2 regions of the Streptomyces sp. NPDC005266 genome follow, and region 2 is predicted to be linked to the other one. Evidence: riboswitches for the same ligand, from Rfam matches in the RefSeq annotation. Region 2 holds a riboswitch; the other holds the start of a gene.
The links. Region 2 has a riboswitch for glycine ahead of gcvP (aminomethyl-transferring glycine dehydrogenase). Riboswitches for the same ligand answer to the same signal wherever they lie in the genome.
Positions count from the first base shown of each region.

Region 1: it holds a riboswitch for glycine, as region 2 does, so the genes downstream of both, gcvT (glycine cleavage system aminomethyltransferase GcvT) here and gcvP (aminomethyl-transferring glycine dehydrogenase) in region 2, are expected to answer to the same signal.

Region 1 covers NZ_JBEXHC010000001.1:64,014-72,972, reverse strand. Annotated here, with positions in the region: gene gcvH (glycine cleavage system protein GcvH) at 1-57, opposite strand, end outside; gene gcvT (glycine cleavage system aminomethyltransferase GcvT) at 158-1,291, opposite strand; glycine riboswitch at 1,453-1,564, opposite strand; gene ABZU99_RS00315 (AAA family ATPase) at 1,864-2,445, shown strand; gene ABZU99_RS00310 (enhanced serine sensitivity protein SseB) at 2,740-3,534, shown strand; gene ABZU99_RS00305 (enhanced serine sensitivity protein SseB C-terminal domain-containing protein) at 3,693-4,442, shown strand; gene ABZU99_RS00300 (ABC transporter permease) at 4,751-5,755, shown strand; gene ABZU99_RS00295 (ABC transporter substrate-binding protein) at 5,884-7,644, shown strand; gene ABZU99_RS00290 (ABC transporter permease) at 7,779-8,777, shown strand; gene ABZU99_RS00285 (ABC transporter ATP-binding protein) at 8,774-8,959, shown strand, end outside.
Region 2 covers NZ_JBEXHC010000020.1:128,943-137,901, reverse strand. Annotated here, with positions in the region: gene ABZU99_RS28100 (FHA domain-containing protein) at 1-263, shown strand, start outside; gene ABZU99_RS28095 (MerR family transcriptional regulator) at 281-1,033, shown strand; gene ABZU99_RS28090 (bifunctional nuclease family protein) at 1,086-1,559, shown strand; gene ABZU99_RS28085 (MerR family transcriptional regulator) at 1,767-2,393, shown strand; gene ABZU99_RS28080 (DNA polymerase IV) at 2,491-3,900, shown strand; gene ABZU99_RS28075 (PRC-barrel domain-containing protein) at 3,876-4,205, opposite strand; glycine riboswitch at 4,318-4,415, shown strand; gene gcvP (aminomethyl-transferring glycine dehydrogenase) at 4,606-7,527, shown strand; gene ABZU99_RS28065 (DUF5999 family protein) at 7,616-7,822, opposite strand; gene ABZU99_RS28060 (hypothetical protein) at 8,086-8,673, opposite strand.

The sequences.
Region 1 (8,959 bases), on a different contig from region 2:
GGCGGCCGACAGCCACTCGTGCTCCTTGCTGTAGCGCAGCTGCTGGGGGTTGCTCATAGTCCGATTCTCCTGGATACGGGGGAGTGCTTGGGAAACGGGTCTTGACTGGTGGGACGGTGTGGAATACGGCGCCGCGACACCGCGGGCACCGCGGGGCTCAGCGCCCGCGCCGGTAGAAGGGGAGCGCGACGACCTCGTACGGCTCGTGGCTGCCGCGAATGTCCACCGCCAGGCCCTTGGTGCCGGGCTCGGCGTGCTCCACCTCGACGTACGCCATGGCGATCGGCTTGCCCAGGGTCGGGGAGGGCGCACCCGAGGTGACCTGGCCGATCCGCGCCCCGTCGGGGCCCACCACGGAGTATCCGGCACGCGGCACCCGGCGTCCCTCGGCGACCAGGCCGACCAGTGTGTGCGGCGTCACGCTCTCCGCCTGGCGCGCCGCGGCCTGCAGCGCCTGGCGGCCGACGAAGTCACCGGCCTTCTCGAACTTCACCACCCGGCCGAGCCCCGCGTCGAAGGGCGTCCTGTCGGTGGACAGCTCATGCCCGTACAGCGGCATCCCGGCCTCCAGCCGCAACGTGTCCCGGCAGGACAGACCGCAGGGCACCAGCCCCACCGGGGTCCCGGCCTCGGTCAGCGCCTGCCAGAGCCGCTCCGCCTGGTCCGGCGCGACGAACAGCTCGAAGCCGTCCTCGCCCGTGTAGCCGGTGCGGGCGATCAGCGCGGGGACGCCCGCGACGGTGCCCGGGAGCCCCGCGTAGTACTTCAGGCCGTCGAGATCGGCGTCGGTGAGGCTCCTCAGGATGCCCGGGGACTCGGGGCCCTGGACGGCGATCAGCGCGTAGGCGTCGCGGTCGTCCCGTACGGCCGTCTCGAATCCGCCGGCGCGCTCGGTCAGCGCGTCCAGCACCACCTGGGCGTTGGAGGCGTTCGCCACGACCAGGAACTCCTGCTCGGCGAGGCGGTAGACGATCAGGTCGTCGAGGATGCCGCCCTCGGTATCGCAGATCATGGTGTAGCGGGCGCGGCCCACGGCCAGCGCCGAGAGATGGCCGACCAGGGCGTAGTCCAGGGCCTGGCCCGCCTGGGGCCCGGTGAGAGTGATCTCACCCATGTGGGAGAGGTCGAAGAGCCCGGCGTGGGTGCGCACCGCGGTGTGCTCGTCGCGCTCGCTGCCGTAGCGCAGCGGCATGTCCCAGCCGGCGAAGTCGGTCATGGTGGCGCCGAGCGCACGGTGGGCCGCGTCCAGCGCGGTACGGCGGGGCGTGGGCGTGGGCGGGGCGTCGGACATGATTCACAGCTCCCAGGATCAGGATCGCGGCGACGACAGGGACGGTCCTCCCCATCTGTCATCGGAACCTGAGAGGTTCGCCGTGACTCCCCTCACAACGTGGGGGCCGTCGGCTTGCACCTTGGGTGGAGCCACACCAGCGGCTCGCTTTTCAGATCTGCCTCGCCCGCGCGGTATTCGGGGCCTGAGAGATTCAAGGGAGGACTTGCTCCTTCGGCGCCCTGGACGCCCGGCACGGCTGCCGGTGGCCAAGGACTCTCCCGCGCGGATTCAAGCGGCCGGTATGGAGTTGCGCGCTCATCATCGCACGTACGCGCGAGAAGGGAAGCCCCGCACTGTGACCAGGGCCGCGCCGCATCGCCTTGATGGGCATTACCTTTTCTTGACACTCTTCGGGTACGAGCCGCAGTGACCGACCTGGGAGGACGATCACGGTGCAGGGGCAGGGAACATATGAAACGACCCATGGACCCCTGCCCGCGCGGCGGGGCGGGACACCATCCACAACCGCGCCCGCGCGGCGGGGCGAGGCGCCGTCCGCCGGCACGCTCCGGCCGGGGCGCAGAGCCGCCGTGCACGACCTGCGCGCCGCCGCGGGGCCGCGCGAGCTGCGCTACCCGGCGCAGGATGTGCTGGTCGCCTCCGGGCTGCCGGGCAGCGGCAAGACCACTCTGATCAAGCGGACGGTGCCGGTCCTGGACCACGGCGACGCCGCCGTCGTGCGCGTGGACTCCCAGGACACCCGTGCGTCCTGGGAGCGCCGGCTGCCCCGCTGGCTGCCGTACGCGCTGTACCGCCCCCTCGTCCGGTGCGCGCACTACGCGGGGCTGCGCCGGGCGCTGCGCTCGGGCGCGAGCGTGGTCGTGCACGACTGCGGCTCGCTCTCGTGGGTCCGTCGCTGGCTGGTGCGGGACGCGCGGCGCAGCGGCCGCCGGGTCCATATGGTGCTGCTGGACGTGGAGCCCGCGGTGGCCCTCCAGGGGCAGGCCGCCCGGGGGCGCGGCGTCTCGGGCTATGCCTTCGCGCGGCATCGGCGCGCGGTGCGCCGGCTGGTCTCGCGGATGGAGTCGGGGTGCCCGCCCGAGGGCTGCGCCTCCGCGGTGCTGCTGGACCGGTCGACCGCGAGCGCCTTGCGCGGTATCTCCTTCGAGTGACCCTTGGCATGACGCGCGCCCCGCGGACCATGGCGGAACCGGCCCCCGGCGCTTACGGAACTAAGCGGATGCGGTGAAGTTCGCCGCTGATCCCTCGCCGTTCGGCCTGGCCGAGGGCTTGGACGCCGAGAAGGATCAGCACTTGACTTCGCCGTAACCGCTTACGGCGGGGGGCGCGGAAGCCCGCTTCCGGCGTGGGGATGTGCTGTGGAGATGGCCGCCGCCGCGATGGTCTTCCGCGGCCCAGCCATTAAGGTGCTGGTGCAGGTCGGACGAGATGGCGGTTGGACGAAGATGAGCTTCCCGGAGCAGCCCGGTGTGACATCGGCTCACGGTGGATTTCCCGGCAGCGTTTATCCCGGTTTCCCCGGTAATGAGCTCGAAGAGGTGCTCGCCGCCTCGGTCGGGGTCCCGGGGGCCGGAGCGCGCATCGTCGAGACGCTCGCCCGCAGCCATGTCTGGGTTCCGCTGCCGAACGGCGGGGGCCCCGACAGCCCGAGCCTGGATCTGCCGACGATGGAGATCGAAGGTGCCGCGTATGTGCCGGTGTTCAGCTCCGAGCAGCAGTTTCTGCAGCTCGTCGGCGCCCATATGTCGTTCACCATCGCCCCGGCCGTCGAGTTCGCCCGTGGCCTGCCGCCCAAGCTCGGCATCGCGGTGAACCCGCAGGGCGCGGTTGGCGTACCGCTTCCGCCCCCCGCCGTCGCACAGCTGTGCCGCGCCGGGCGTACGGAGCTCGACGGATCGGCCGGCGGCGGCCGGGTGCGGCTGTTCGAGCCCGACTGGCAGGACGAGCCGGTCGACTTCCTGGCCGCCGCCGGGATCGAGTTCGCCAAGGAGACCGGGGTACGGACCGCCCGGCGCGCCCTGGCCAGCGTCGAGGGCGAGCCGCCCGCGCTCTTCGTGGGTGTCGAGCTGGATGCGCCCGGTCCGCAGGGTCAGGCCCGCGCGGTGGACGCGCTGGGCCGGGCGCTCGGCTCGGTGCCGGTGCCGTGGACGGTGCAGCTCGTTCTGCTGGACATCGCCCAGGACCCGGTGGCCGACTGGATGCGCGAACGGGTCCGGCCGTTCTACGACCGTGACCTCTGACTCACCCCAGGGCCCGCTGCCAGGGCCCGTAAGCTGGTTTGATGACCACAAGGGGCGTGACGACGCGCCTCGGTGAGGTGTGGGCAAGGCCGAGAGAGGGGCGGACCCAGGTGAGCGCGGGCGCGGATTGGGGGGCGGCGGCCGGTCAGGTGGAGCGGATGCTGCAGCAGGTCGCTCCCGGCCGGTACGACGCCTACGAGGCGCTGCTGCACGCCCTCGGCGAGGGCGAGGTCTGGATGCTGCTGTGGCACGGCTCGCCCGGCTCGTCCGACGCCCAGTACGGCAACATGGACGTGGACGGCCTCGGTTACGCCCCGTGTGTGACCTCCGCTCAGGAACTCGCCGCGAGTGGTTGGAATCGTGCGCACGAGGTGGTGGACGGACGGCGGATCGCGACCTCCCTCTACCGCGACCGCTACGGCCTGTGGCTCAACCCCCACGCACCCGGCGGCGGGGTGGGCATCCCCTGGCTCGATCTGCGCCGGATCGCCGGCGGGCTGGACCGGCTGCCCGCCGGACCGCTGCGGCTGAGCGAGCCCGCCATCGACATCCCCCAGTTCTACGCCCTCTTGGGGCAGAACGCGCACCGCACCGCCGTGGTGCGCTCCTTGCGGCGCGCCTGGGTGCAGCCCGCGCTGGGCGCCCCGTATCTGGCCATCGGCCTGGATCTGTACGAGACCAGCGGGCCGGCCGTGCAGTCCGTGCGGGTGATGATGGAGCAGTCGATCGCCGCGGTCCCGGACGGGCTGCCGGTCTCCACGGTCGCCCTCTCGGACGAGGACGACCCGGTGGCCATGTGGATGCGGGCCCATGCCCGCCCGTTCTTCGACCGTGACGCCTACGGCGCCGCCCCCGCCGCGCCGCCGTCCTACGGCTACGGGTATCCGCCGCCGCGCCATGCGTACTGATCCACCGCGAACCGGCTGAAATAACCCCCGCGCTCCCGGGTTACTGCCGCGTTCTCGTGACGCGGCCGTCCGTATAACGGAACACCCGTCCTCACATCACGGTTAGGCATCCATTGCCCGTGAGCACTGGCGGGCGTTCACAAACGCGATGAAGACTCCCGCTCCAAGGGGCGCGGCTCCTGTGTCATCCCCTTGGTCAAGGGGTTCCGTACCATGAGCGCGACTTTCACCCATGGCGTGAACGAAGCCGCTACAGCGGCGAGTCGTGGGCCGGTCACCACCGGTCGAGATAAGGGGTCTTCACCACGATGTCGGCACCATTGCACGGCACGACCACCGACGCGGATCCGGTCGCGACTGCCGATGTAGCGGCGAACACAGTCAAGGCGTCGGTCGAAGGCAGGTCGCTGCGGCAGATCGCCTGGATGCGATTGAAGCGCGACAAGCTCGCGCTGGCCGGTGGCATCGTTGTCATCTTCCTGGTCCTGGTGGCCGTCTTCGCGCCGCTGATCGTGAGTCTGCTCGGCCATCCGCCCAATGAGTTCCACCAGGAGAAGATCGATCCGCTGTTCGGCACCCCGAAGGGGTCCATGGGCGGCATGAGCTCCGACTTCCTCTTCGGCGTCGAGCCGTCCAACGGCCGCGATGTGTTCAGCCGGGTCGTCTACGGGGCGCGGATCTCGCTGCTCGTGGCCTTCCTCGCGGCGGTGGTCGCGGTGGCCCTCGGGACCGTCTTCGGCATCGTCGCCGGGTACCTCGGCGGCTGGGTGGACTCGGTGATCAGCCGGGTGATGGACATGCTGCTGGCCTTCCCACAGCTGCTCTTCATCATCTCCCTGGTCTCGGTGCTCCCCAACGATCTGCTCGGCCTCACCGGCAGCGGGGTGCGCATCGCCATCCTCGTCTGCGTGATCGGCTTTTTCGGCTGGCCCTATGTGGGACGTATCGTGCGCGGACAGACGCTGTCGCTGCGTGAGAAGGAGTACGTGGAGGCCGCGCGGAGCCTGGGTGCCGGCCGGCGCTACATCCTCTTCCGTGAGCTGCTGCCCAACCTGGTGGCGCCGATCACCGTCTACGCGACGCTGATGATCCCCACCAACATCCTCACCGAAGCGGCGCTCAGCTTCCTCGGGGCGGGCGTGAAGCCGCCGACGGCCTCCTGGGGCCAGATGCTCTCCAAGGCCGTGGGCACCTACGAGGACGACCCCATGTTCATGATCATCCCGGGTGCGGCCATCTTCATCACGGTGCTGGCCTTCAACCTCTTCGGCGACGGCGTACGCGACGCGCTCGACCCGAAGGGCACCCGATGACGGTGCCACGTGTGGCCACGGACCGGTCGTACCCCACCGAATGTGCCCCTGTCGTCCCCGACAGACGGCTCCCCCATGATTCCCCGGCGCCAATGCCAAGGACCGCTATCCCGGAGGTTGCAGGAACGATGAAACGTCACGTGAGAAGCAGGCGGATCGCCGGTGCGGCGGCTGTCGTGGGCGCTCTCCTGGCCACCGCTGCCTGCGGTGGCGGCGGTTCCGACGACAAGGGGTCGGGCGCCGGTTTCAACGCCGCGGTGAAGGGCGTCGCCAGCAAGTCCGCCAAGAAGGGCGGCACCCTCAAGTTCATCAACAAGCAGGACTTCGACTCCCTGGACCCGCAGCGTCAGTACTACGGCTTCGCCTGGGACTTCTCCCGCTTCTACGCGCGCCAACTGATCACGTACGCGCCCAAGCCGGGCAACGCGTCCAATGAGCTGGTCCCCGACCTGGCCACCTCCACGGGCAAGATCTCAGACGGTGGCAAGAAGTACACCTACACCCTGCGCGACGGGGTCACCTGGGAGGACGGCTCGCCGATCACCTCCAAGGACGTCAAGTACGGCATCGAGCGCATCTGGGCCAAGGACGTGGTCTCCGGCGGCCCCGGCTATCTGCGTCAGGCCCTGGACCCCAAGGGCGAGTACAAGGGCCCCTACAAGGACAAGTCCAAGGACAAGCTGGGTCTGAAGGCGATCGAGACGCCGGACGACAAGACCATCGTCTTCAACCTGGCCAAGCCCAACGGTGACTTCGAGCAGATGCTCGCCATGCCGACCGGCTCGCCCGTGAAGGCGGACAAGGACACCGGCGCCAAGTACACCAACCGGCCCTTCTCCTCCGGCCCGTACAAGGTCACCTCGTACAGCCCGGGCAAGAGCGCGGCCCTGGTCCGCAACCCCCACTGGAAGAAGGCGTCCGACCCGATCCGCCCGGCCCTGCCGGACAAGATCACGGTCACCTTCAACTCCAACCTCGAGGCGATCGACAAGCTCCTGATCAAGGGCGACTACGACGTCTTCCTGAGCGCCACCGGCATGACCCCGTCCGGCCGCAACACCGCCCTCAAGCAGCACAAGGGCAACGTCGACAACATCACGACCAGCTTCATCCGGTACGTCGACCTCGCCACCAAGGTCAAGCCGTTCGACAACATCCACTGCCGTAAGGCGGTCCTCTACGGCACGGACTACCAGTCGATCCAGACCACCCGCGGCGGCCCGCAGGCCGGCGGTGACATCGCCACCAACATGCTCCCCAAGAGCATCAAGGGGGCGGATGACTACGACCCGTACGGCATCCTCAAGCGCGGCGGCAAGCCGGACCAGGCCAAGGCCAAGGACGAGCTGAAGCAGTGTGGCAAGCCGGGCGGCTTCTCCACCAACATCGTGGCGCGCAACGACCAGCCCGGTGAGGTCGAGGCCGCCGAGGCGATGCAGGAGTCGCTGAAGAAGGTCGGCATCGTCCTCAATGTGGAGCCGATCGAGGGCGGTTCCTCCGCCAGCATCACCGGGTCCCCCGCGGTGGTGAAGAAGCGCGGCTACGGTCTGTCCATGACCGGCTGGGGCCCGGACTTCCCGACCGGCCAGGGCTTCTCCCAGCCGCTGATCGACGGCCGCTTCATCGAGCAGACCGGCAACTACAACGTCTCCGAGACCAACAACGCGGAGATCAACAAGTACTTCGACGACGCGCTCAAGGAGACCGACCCCAACAAGGCCGGCGAGATCTACAAGAAGATGAACCACAAGGTCAGCGACCTGGCCGTGCAGATGCCGTTCATCTACGAGAAGAACATCACCTGGCGCAGCTCGCGGCTGACGAACGCCTTCTCGTCGGCGGCCTACAACGGCCGCTACGACTACTCCCAGCTGGGCGTCGTCAAGTGACGTCGCGTCATACGACCCGTCACACCCCCCACCATCGCCGCACCCGATAGGCCCGAAGGGCAGGTGATGGCCGCGGGCGGTGGTCCGCAAGCCCCCCAACCGGGGGCCTGCGGACCACCGCCGGGCCGCGCACAGTGCTTGCTTATCTCATCCGGCGCTTGTTCGCCGTCGTCATGATGCTGTTGGTCGTCACCCTCACGACCTTCGCCATCTTCTTCATGATCCCGAAGTGGGCCGGTTCCGACCCCGCGCTGCTGTTCGTCGGCAAGCAGGCCGACCCCGCGGCCATCGAGGGCATCAGGCAGAAGCTCGGCCTCGGCGATCCCGTCCTGGTGCAGTTCTGGCACTTCGTCCAGGGCTTGTTCGCCGGGCGGGACTACGCCAACGGCGCGGACGTCACCCACTGCCCCGCCCCCTGCTTCGGCTACTCCTTCCGCACCGAGCAGGCGGTGTGGCCGCAGCTGACCGACGCGATGCCGGTGACCCTCTCCCTCGCCGCGGGCGCCTGTCTGCTGTGGCTGGTGGGCGGCATCGTCACCGGTGTCGTCTCCGCGCTGCGCCGCGGCACCCTGTGGGACCGCTCGGCGATGACCGTGGCGCTCGCCGGTGTGTCGCTGCCGATCTACTTCACCGGTCTGCTCTCGCTCGCCATCTTCAGTTACCAGCTGAAGTGGGTGAACGTGGACTACAAGCCGCTCGGCGAGGACCCGGCGATGTGGTTCGAGAGCCTGATCCTCCCGTGGATCACGCTCGCCTTCCTCTACGCCGCGATGTACGCCCGGCTCACCCGGGCCACCATGCTGGAGATCATGGGCGAGGACTACATCCGCACCGCCCGCGCCAAGGGGCTGCGGGAGCGGGTGGTCATCGGCCGGCACGCGATGCGCTCGACCTGGACCCCGATCCTCACCCTGCTCGGCCTCGACCTGGGCGCGCTGCTCGGCGGCGCGGTACTGACCGAGACCACCTACAACCTGCCCGGCCTCGGGCGGCTCGCGGTGGACGCGATCGCCGACAAGGATCTGCCGATCATCCTCGGCGTTACCCTGATCGCGGCCCTGTTCATCGTCGTCGCCAACCTCGTGGTGGACCTTCTGTACGCCGTCATCGACCCGCGAGTGAGGCTCGGATGACCGATCTGACCAAGCACGGAGAGCCCGACGGCGGGACCGCCGCCGGGACCGCTGCCGAGACCACCGCGACCGCCGCCGTCGGGGAGGTGGCCGCGGCCGGCTCGCCCGCCCCCGACGCCTTCCTGGAAGTGCGTGATCTGCGCGTCCACTTCCCCACCGACGACGGTGTGGTCAAGTCCGTG
Region 2 (8,959 bases):
TGCTGGACAGTGACATCACCACGGCCGGCCGTCATCCGCAGAGCGACATCTTCCTGGACGATGTGACGGTCTCCCGCCGCCATGTGGAGTTCCAGCGCGGTCAGGACGGCAACTTCACCGTCCTGGACGTCGGCAGCCTCAACGGGACGTATGTCAACCGGGAGCAGATTGACGCGCCGGTGGTGCTGGCCAGCGGCGACGAGGTGCAGATCGGTAAGTACCGGCTGGTCTTCTACCCGAGCCAGCGGGGCGTCGGCATCTGACCCGTCAGGGGAGGTCCATGCTTCAGACACCGTCGGGCGGTGCCGATACCGGCACCGCCCCCGCGGGCGGCCGGTCGATGTCCATCGGCACCGTGCTGAATGTGCTGCGGGACGAGTTCCCCGAGGTCACCATCTCCAAGATCCGTTTCTTGGAGTCGGAAGGTCTGGTGGAGCCGAGGCGCACCCCGTCCGGCTACCGCAAATTCAGTCAGGAGGATGTGGAGCGGCTCGGCCACATCCTCCGGATGCAGCGTGACCACTACCTGCCGCTCAAGGTGATCCGGGAGCATTTGGAGGCCCTGGCGCGCGGGGAGACGCCGCAGCTGCCCGCCGTTGCCCAGGGGGCGGGGCAGCGTGAGCTGACGGACGGTGGCGCGGGGACCGTCCCGGACGGCCCGACGGCCGCCCGGGTGGGCCGCGCCGAGCTCCTGGCGACGGCCGAGGTCAGCGAGGCCGAGCTGGCCGAATGGGAGTCGTACGGGCTGATCGTTCCGGCCGAGGACGGCGGGTACGGCATCGAGGCGGTGACCGTCGCCCGGCTCCTCGCCGAGCTGGGCCGTTTCGGTCTGGAGTCACGCCATTTGCGAATCATGAAAGCGGCGGCCGAGCGCGAGGCGGGGCTGGTCGAGCAGGTGGTCGCTCCGCTGCGGTTGCATAGAAACCCGCAGACCAGAGCGCATGCGGAAGCCAATGCGCGGGAGCTCGCCACGCTCTCCGTACGGCTGCACGCGGCTCTCGTGCAGTCCGCTCTGCGGGTCCGGACGACCTGACCGATCGGGCCCCGACTATCCAAACCGGGCGGGCACGTCCTAGGGTTGCTGTGTGAATGAGCTCGACGTCGTGGGTGTCCGGGTGGAAATGCCCTCCAACCAACCGATCGTGCTCCTGCGTGAAGTGGGAGGCGACCGCTACCTCCCCATCTGGATCGGACCAGGGGAGGCGACCGCGATCGCCTTCGCCCAGCAGGGCATGGCTCCGGCGCGCCCGCTGACCCACGACCTATTCAAGGACGTACTCGAGGCGGTCGGCCAGCAGCTCACGGAGGTCCGGATCACGGACCTGCGGGAAGGGGTCTTCTACGCCGAGCTGGTCTTCGCCAGCGGCGTGGAGGTCAGTGCGAGGCCGTCCGACGCCATAGCGCTCGCGCTGCGCACCGGCACGCCGATCTACGGCAGTGACGGGGTGCTGGACGACGCGGGTATCGCGATCCCGGACGAGCAGGAGGACGAGGTGGAGAAGTTCCGCGAGTTCCTCGACCAGATCTCGCCCGAGGACTTCGGCACCAGCAGCCAGTGACTTCCGCCTGCGGATGTCGGCGAACCGGTCCGTGCGTGAGCGGTCTGCCCTTACCTCGCCAGCGCATTCGAGTAGCCTTTCCCGGAAGAGGGATACGGGAAACCACCCTTAGGGTGATTATCACTCGGCGTGCCGAGTGTGGCGATCGTTGACGCACCCCGGGTGACTGCCTACCTTCAAGAAGGCAGGTCGAGGACGGAGGTCGGCGTGAGAAGCACCGGCGACGGCACGGCGGCCGGCGGTCCGTATACGCTCCCAGGGAGCGCACCGGCCGATCCGGCACTGAAGGCTCGGGTCGCGGCACAGGCCGCGCCCCCGCGTGAGCCCCCCGCGGGGGGGACGGAGCGGGTCGGCTACCGCGGACCCACCGCTTGCGCGGCCGCGGGGATCACCTACCGCCAACTGGACTACTGGGCCCGTACGGGCCTGGTGGAGCCGAGCGTACGGCCCGCGTACGGCTCGGGCAGCCAGCGGCTCTACAGCTTCCGGGACGTCGTCGTCCTGAAGATCGTCAAGCGGCTGCTGGACACGGGCGTGTCCCTGCAGAACATCCGGGCGGCCGTCCAGCACCTGCGCGCCCGCGGGCTGGACGACCTCGCCCAGATGACGCTGATGAGCGATGGTGCGACCGTCTACGAGTGCACCTCGCCCGACGAGGTCGTGGACCTCCTCCAGGGCGGCCAGGGCGTTTTCGGGATCGCCGTGGGCGTGGTGTGGCGGGATGTCGAGAGCGCGCTGTCCCAGCTGCACGGCGAGCGGGTGGACACCGGCGAGACGCTCGTCGGCCACAACCCCGCCGACGAACTCGCGGCCCGCCGCAACCGGGCAGGCTGACTGCCCGGGGCCCCACTGAGGCACCTCCCAGCGGTAGCCGGGGGCGAGCCGCCATTCGAGTCTCCCCCTGTCAGTGGCATACGGCAGCATCGGTGGTGTGAGGGGTGCGCCGACGATTCTGCATCTGGACATGGACGCCTTCTTCGCCGCGGCGGAGCAGGCGGCCAAGCCCAGCCTGCGCGGCAAGCCGGTGATCGTGGGCGGCCTCGGGCCGCGTGGCGTCGTCGCCACCGCCTCGTACGAGGCGCGGGTGTTCGGGGTCCACTCGGCCATGGCGATGGCCCAGGCGCGCAGGCTGTGTCCACACGCGGCGTATCTCACCCCCCGCTTCCCTCTCTACCGCCAGGTGAGCGATGTGGTCATGGCCTTGCTGCACTCCCTGTCGCCGCTGGTGGAGCCGCTGAGTCTGGACGAGGCGTTCGTGGATCTGGAGGCGGGCGGCACCGAGGCCGGCGTGCGGGCGGCGCGCGCCGTGGGGGAGCGGCTGCGGGAAGACATCCGGGCGGCGACCGGGCTGAGCGGCTCGGTGGGGCTCGCCGGGTCCAAGATGCTCGCCAAGATCGCCTCGGAGCGGGCCAAGCCCGACGGTCTCGTGGTCATCGAGCCGGGGACGGAGCGGGAGCTGCTCGACCCGCTGTCGGTGCGCACGCTTCCGGGAGTCGGACCCGCCACGGCGGAGGCGCTGCGCCGGGCCGGGATCCACACGGTGGCCGAGACCCGGGAGGCGGGAGAGGCGGAGCTGGTGCGGTTGCTGGGGCGGGCCCACGGGACGTCGCTGCATCTGATGGCCAACGGCCGGGACGAGCGGCCGGTGGTCGCCGAGCGGGACGCCAAGTCGGTGTCGGTGGAGGACACCTTCGACGTCGACCTGACCGACCGGACCCGGGTGCAGCTCGAGGTCGCGCGGCTGGCCGACCGCTGTGTCCAGCGGCTGCGCGCGGCGGGCCGCTCGGGGCGCACGGTCGTCCTCAAGGTGCGGCGGTACGACTTCTCGACGCTGACCCGCTCGGAGACCCTGCGCGGGCCCACGGACGATCCGGGGGTGGTGCGGGAGGCCGCTGCGCGGTTGCTCGAGGGCGTGGACACCACAGTGGGGGTGCGGCTGCTGGGGGTGGGCGTGAGCGGTCTCGCGGACTTCACCCAGGAGGATCTGTTCGCCCAGGCCGCCCAGGCCGCCCTGGAGGAGGCGGAGCGGGGGCCGGACGCCGAGACGCCCGAGCCCGGGGGCGCGGGGCCGCAGGAGGCCGCTGACGGAGCGGGGAGGCCGCGGCGCTGGCTGCCGGGCTCCGATGTCCGGCATGCGGAGTTCGGGGCGGGGTGGGTGCAGGGCAGCGGGGTGGGCCGGGTGACCGTGCGGTTCGAGGAGCCCTGGTCCGAGCCGGGGCGGGTGCGCACCTTCGCCGTCGACGACCCGGCGCTGGAGCCGGCCGAGCCGCTGCCGCTGGTGCGGCCCGTGGAGGGGGAGGAAGCTGTCGGCGGGGGTCAGCCGGTCACATCGAGCCCGTAGTGGCGGTACAGCTGCAGCTCCTGCTCGGGGGAGAGATGGCGACCCACCCCGAAGTCCGGGGCGTCCTTGATCAGCGCCCGGTCGTACGGCACTCGGAGCGTGTCGCCGACGACCTCGCTCGGTTCGAGCGGTACGAAGACGTCCCGGCTGAACAGCCCGGTGCGTACCGCCGCCCACTCGGGGTCGCCGGTGGCGTCGTCGAGATAGACCTCGTCCACGGTGCCGATCTTGGCGCCCTCGCGGTCGAATGCCTTGCGGCCGATCAGGGTCCGCGGGTCGATATCGGTCTGCACGCTCTCTCCCACAGGGTGGCGATCTCCAGTGATACCTACAAAAAGCCACATCGCCGTGCCCGGCCACTCGAGCGGTCGCGACCGGCCCGCGCGACAGATGCGCTGGTACGCTGACTGTGGCTGCAGACCCCGTGCGGGAGAGTCCTCCGACGACGATATCGGAGGCGCCGAAGGAGCAAATCCTCCCCGGAATCTCTCAGGCACACGTACCGTGCGGGCGAGGTCACTCTGGAAAGCAGGGTGGGCCACGGGCGAGTACGGCTCCGGAACCCCTCCTCACCGACGGTGAAAGCCGGTTCGCGGTACGGGGACCGGTGAAGCTCTCAGGTTGAGATGACAGAGGGGGAGGCCGTCCGGGCACCCGCGCCGCGGTGCCCCTCGCCGGTCGTTACAGACCAGGAGGCCCCCGCAGATGACCCCCAACCGCATGTCACTCTCCGACCTGGAGCGCGGTACTCCGTTCGAGCAGCGCCATATCGGCCCCGACAGCGGGGCGCAGGCCAAGATGCTCGCCCACGTCGGCTTCGGCTCGCTCGACGAGCTGACCGAGACCGCCGTGCCGGAGGTCATAAAGAGCGCCGAGGCGCTGCGCCTGCCCCCGGCCCGCAGCGAGGCCGAGGTCCTCGCCGAGCTGCGCGGTCTCGCCGACCGCAACCAGGTGCTGCCGTCGATGATCGGCCTCGGCTACTACGGCACCTTCACCCCGCCGGTGATCCTGCGCAACGTCATGGAGAACCCCGCCTGGTACACGGCGTACACGCCCTACCAGCCGGAGATCTCCCAGGGCCGGCTGGAGGCCCTGCTGAACTTCCAGACCGTCGTCGCCGATCTGACCGGGCTGCCCACCGCCGGCGCCTCGTTGCTCGACGAGGCCACGGCCGCCGCCGAGGCCATGGCGCTCTCGCGGCGCGTCGGCAAGGTCAAGGAGGGCGTCTTCCTGGTCGACGCCGACTGTCTGCCGCAGACCATCGCGGTCATCCGGACCCGGGCCGAGCCGACCGGTGTCGAGGTGGTCGTCGCCGACCTGAGCGACGGCATCCCGCGGGAGGCCGCCGAGCGCGGAGTCTTCGGCGTGCTGCTCCAGTACCCGGGCGCCTCAGGGGCGGTGCGCGACCTGCGCCCCGTCATCGAGCGGGCCCATGAGCTCGGCGCCATCGTCACCGTCGCCGCCGATCTGCTCGCGCTCACCCTGCTGACCCCGCCCGGCCGGCTCGGCGCGGACATCGCGGTCGGCAGCAGCCAGCGGTTCGGCGTGCCGATGGGCTTCGGCGGCCCGCACGCCGGCTTCATGGCCGTACGGGACACCTTCGCGCGCAGCCTGCCCGGCCGGCTCGTCGGCGTCTCCGTGGACGCCGCTGGCAACAAGGCGTACCGGCTCGCCCTGCAGACCCGTGAGCAGCACATCCGCCGGGAGAAGGCCACCAGCAACATTTGCACCGCCCAGGTCCTGCTGGCGGTGATGGCCGGGATGTACGCCGTGTACCACGGGCCGGACGGGCTCGCGGCCATCGCCCGCCGCACCCACCGCTACGCCGCGGTCCTCGCCGAGGGGTTGCGGGCGGGCGGTGTCGAGCTGGTGCACGACGCGTTCTTCGACACCCTCACCGCGCGGGTGCCCGGCCGCGCCGCCGAGGTCGTCGCCGCCGCTCGTGAGGCCGGGGTGAACCTGCGGCTCACCGACGCCGACCACGTCGGCGTCGCCTGCGACGAGACCACCGGGCGCGCCCAACTCGGCGCCGTATGGTCCGCCTTCGGCGTGGACGGCGGGAGCGGCGACGGCCACAGCATGCCCGGTGTTCCCGCTATCGATGAGCTGGACGCCACGGCGGCCGACGCGCTGCCCACGGATCTGCTGCGCTCCGACGCGTATCTGAGCCACCCGGTCTTCCACCAGTACAGCTCCGAGACCGCGATGCTGCGCTATCTGCGGCGCCTGGCCGACCGGGACTATGCCCTGGACCGGGGCATGATCCCGCTCGGCTCCTGCACCATGAAGCTCAACGCCACCGCCGAGATGGAGCCGGTCACCTGGTCCGAGTTCGGCGCGCTGCACCCCTTCGCGCCCATCGAGCAGGCCCATGGCTATCTCACGCTCATCCGTGAGCTGGAGGAGCGGCTGGCCGAGGTCACCGGCTACGACAAGGTCTCCCTCCAGCCGAACGCCGGATCGCAGGGCGAGCTGGCCGGGCTGCTCGCCGTCCGGGCGTACCACCGGGCCAACGGGGACACCCAGCGCACCGTCTGTCTGATCCCGTCCTCCGCGCACGGCACCAACGCGGCCAGCGCCGTGATGGCCGGCATGAAGGTCGTCGTCGTCAAGACCGGTGAGGACGGCGAGGTGGACACCGACGATCTGCGTGCCAAGATCGAGAAGCATGGCGACGAGCTGGCCGTGCTCATGGTCACCTACCCCTCCACGCACGGGGTCTTCGAGGAGCACATCACCGAGATCTGCGGGGCCGTGCACGACGCGGGCGGCCAGGTGTACGTGGACGGCGCCAACCTCAACGCGCTGGTCGGGCTCGCCGAGCCGGGCCGGTTCGGCGGCGATGTCTCGCATCTGAATCTCCACAAGACCTTCTGCATCCCGCATGGCGGCGGCGGCCCCGGCGTCGGCCCGGTCGCGGTGCGCGAACACCTGGCGCCCTACCTCCCCAACCATCCGCTGCAGCCCGCCGCGGGACCGGCCACCGGCGTTGGCCCGGTCTCGGCCGCTCCGTGGGGCTCCGCGGGGATCCTGCCGATCTCCTGGGCGTACATCCGGCTGATGGGCGCCGAGGGGCTGCGCCGCGCCACCCAGGTCGCGGTGCTCTCCGCCAACTACGTCGCCAAGCGGCTGGAGCCGCACTATCCGGTGCTCTACACCGGTCCCGGCGGTCTGGTGGCCCATGAGTGCATCGTCGATCTGCGACCGCTCACCAAGGTGACCGGGGTGACCGTCGACGACGTGGCCAAGCGGTTGATCGACTACGGCTTCCACGCGCCGACGATGTCGTTCCCGGTCGCCGGGACGCTGATGATCGAGCCGACGGAGAGCGAGGACCTGGCCGAGCTGGACCGGTTCTGCGAGGCGATGATCGCCATCCGCGCGGAGATCGAGAAGGTCGGCTCGGGGGAGTGGGCCAAGGAGGACAACCCGCTGCGGAACGCGCCGCATACGGCCGCCGCGCTGGGCGGGGAGTGGCACCACCCGTACACCCGGGAGGAAGCTGTCTTCCCGGCCGGGGTCTTCGCCGCCGACAAGTACTGGCCGCCGGTGCGGCGGATCGACGGGGCTTTCGGGGACCGTAACCTCGTCTGCTCCTGCCCGCCGCTGGAGTCCTACGAGGGCTGACGGGGGTCCGCGACCATCGTCAGCGGGGCCGGTTCGGCGGATTCGCGCCGGGCCGGCCCCTGTGTGTCGTGCTGCCCAGGTGTGCGGCCTAGGCGGCGGTGGCGATGTGCTCGGAACCCAGTGGCCGGCACGGTGCGATGACGCGCCCGTCCGGCAGCAGCTCACCGGTGTCCTCGAAGAGCAGGACGCCGTTGCACAGCAGACTCCAGCCCTGCTCCGGGTGGTGCGCCACGAGATGGGCGGCCTCCCGGTCGGCGGAGTCGGCTGACGGACAGGGTGGTTGATGCTGGCACATGGCAGGGTTCTTTCGCTGCGGAGTGGTGTTTGTCCTGCGGCTCGTCGCGGCGTTCATGCCGCCCCCCGTGGTGAGTCGTTCGGTTGGCTCCCAGTGTTGCCCTACGGGTCTGATTCCGCAGGGATTTCACGGGACCGGTCTCCTTAGATGATGACGCATCAGCCGCCCGGACGGTTCACCCCGAAGGGACTTTTCCCGGGATGCGCCGAAGCGCCCGGTGACCGCCGGGTCACGGGGCGCTTCAGCGATGGTGAAAGAGCAGGTCAGGCAGGTGAGCCAAGCAAGGGGGCCGCGGTCAGCCGGAGGGTGAGGAGAGGTAGCAGATCCGTTGCGCGGTGCGCCCGGTGGGCGGCGATACCGGGCGGGGCCGGAGCGAGCGGTACCAGCATGTCGCCGGCGCCCAGAGCGCCCTCGGCGGCGTCCGCGGCGGTGTCGCCGTGCAGCCACAGCGTGACCATGTAGAGCTCGGGGATGGACAGCAGTCGCGGCTGGTACGCCGAGGGCAGTGACTCCGCCTGGCGCAGGGCCAGTTCGGCCGAGGCGACGTACGGGCCCTCGGAGAAGTGCGAGAAGGCCCAGCCGTCGGCGGTGAGCATCGCCTCCGCCGCGGCCACCGTGCGGTCGCCGTCGCGGATCATGAAGCGCCAGCCGGTGAGCCGGGTCCGCGGGGGGCCGGCGGGGGTGGTGATGTCATCCACCACATGGACGGGGAGTGGGAGTTCGGGTTCGAAGGGGCCGGGCAGGACGGAAAGTGCGGGAGTGCGGGCCTCGCGGACGGCGGTGGGGGAGCCAAGGGCCGTGAGGACGCTGCGCAGGGCGGGCGCGGGGGCCGGGGGCACATGCAGCGGCATGGTGGGTCGCCTCTCACTTAGGAGACACGGTGGAGCGATAGCGGCCCGGATAGGGGCGGCGCTGTCGGCGGAACGCGGGTCAGAGGGGCCGGAAGAAAACGGTTCGGGCGTTGTCTCTCTGCCTCGTTAACCGAGTTTATACGACGAGTGTTCCCGTCATGTTTCGGCTAGCTGTCCCCCGCATTGCGTGCAAGGGGTTATCAGGACCCTGTGGGCGCGGGGATTTTCGCCGTTTCCATGCCAGATGAACGGATATGACCTGGCCCTTTACCGCCATCGCGGTAGG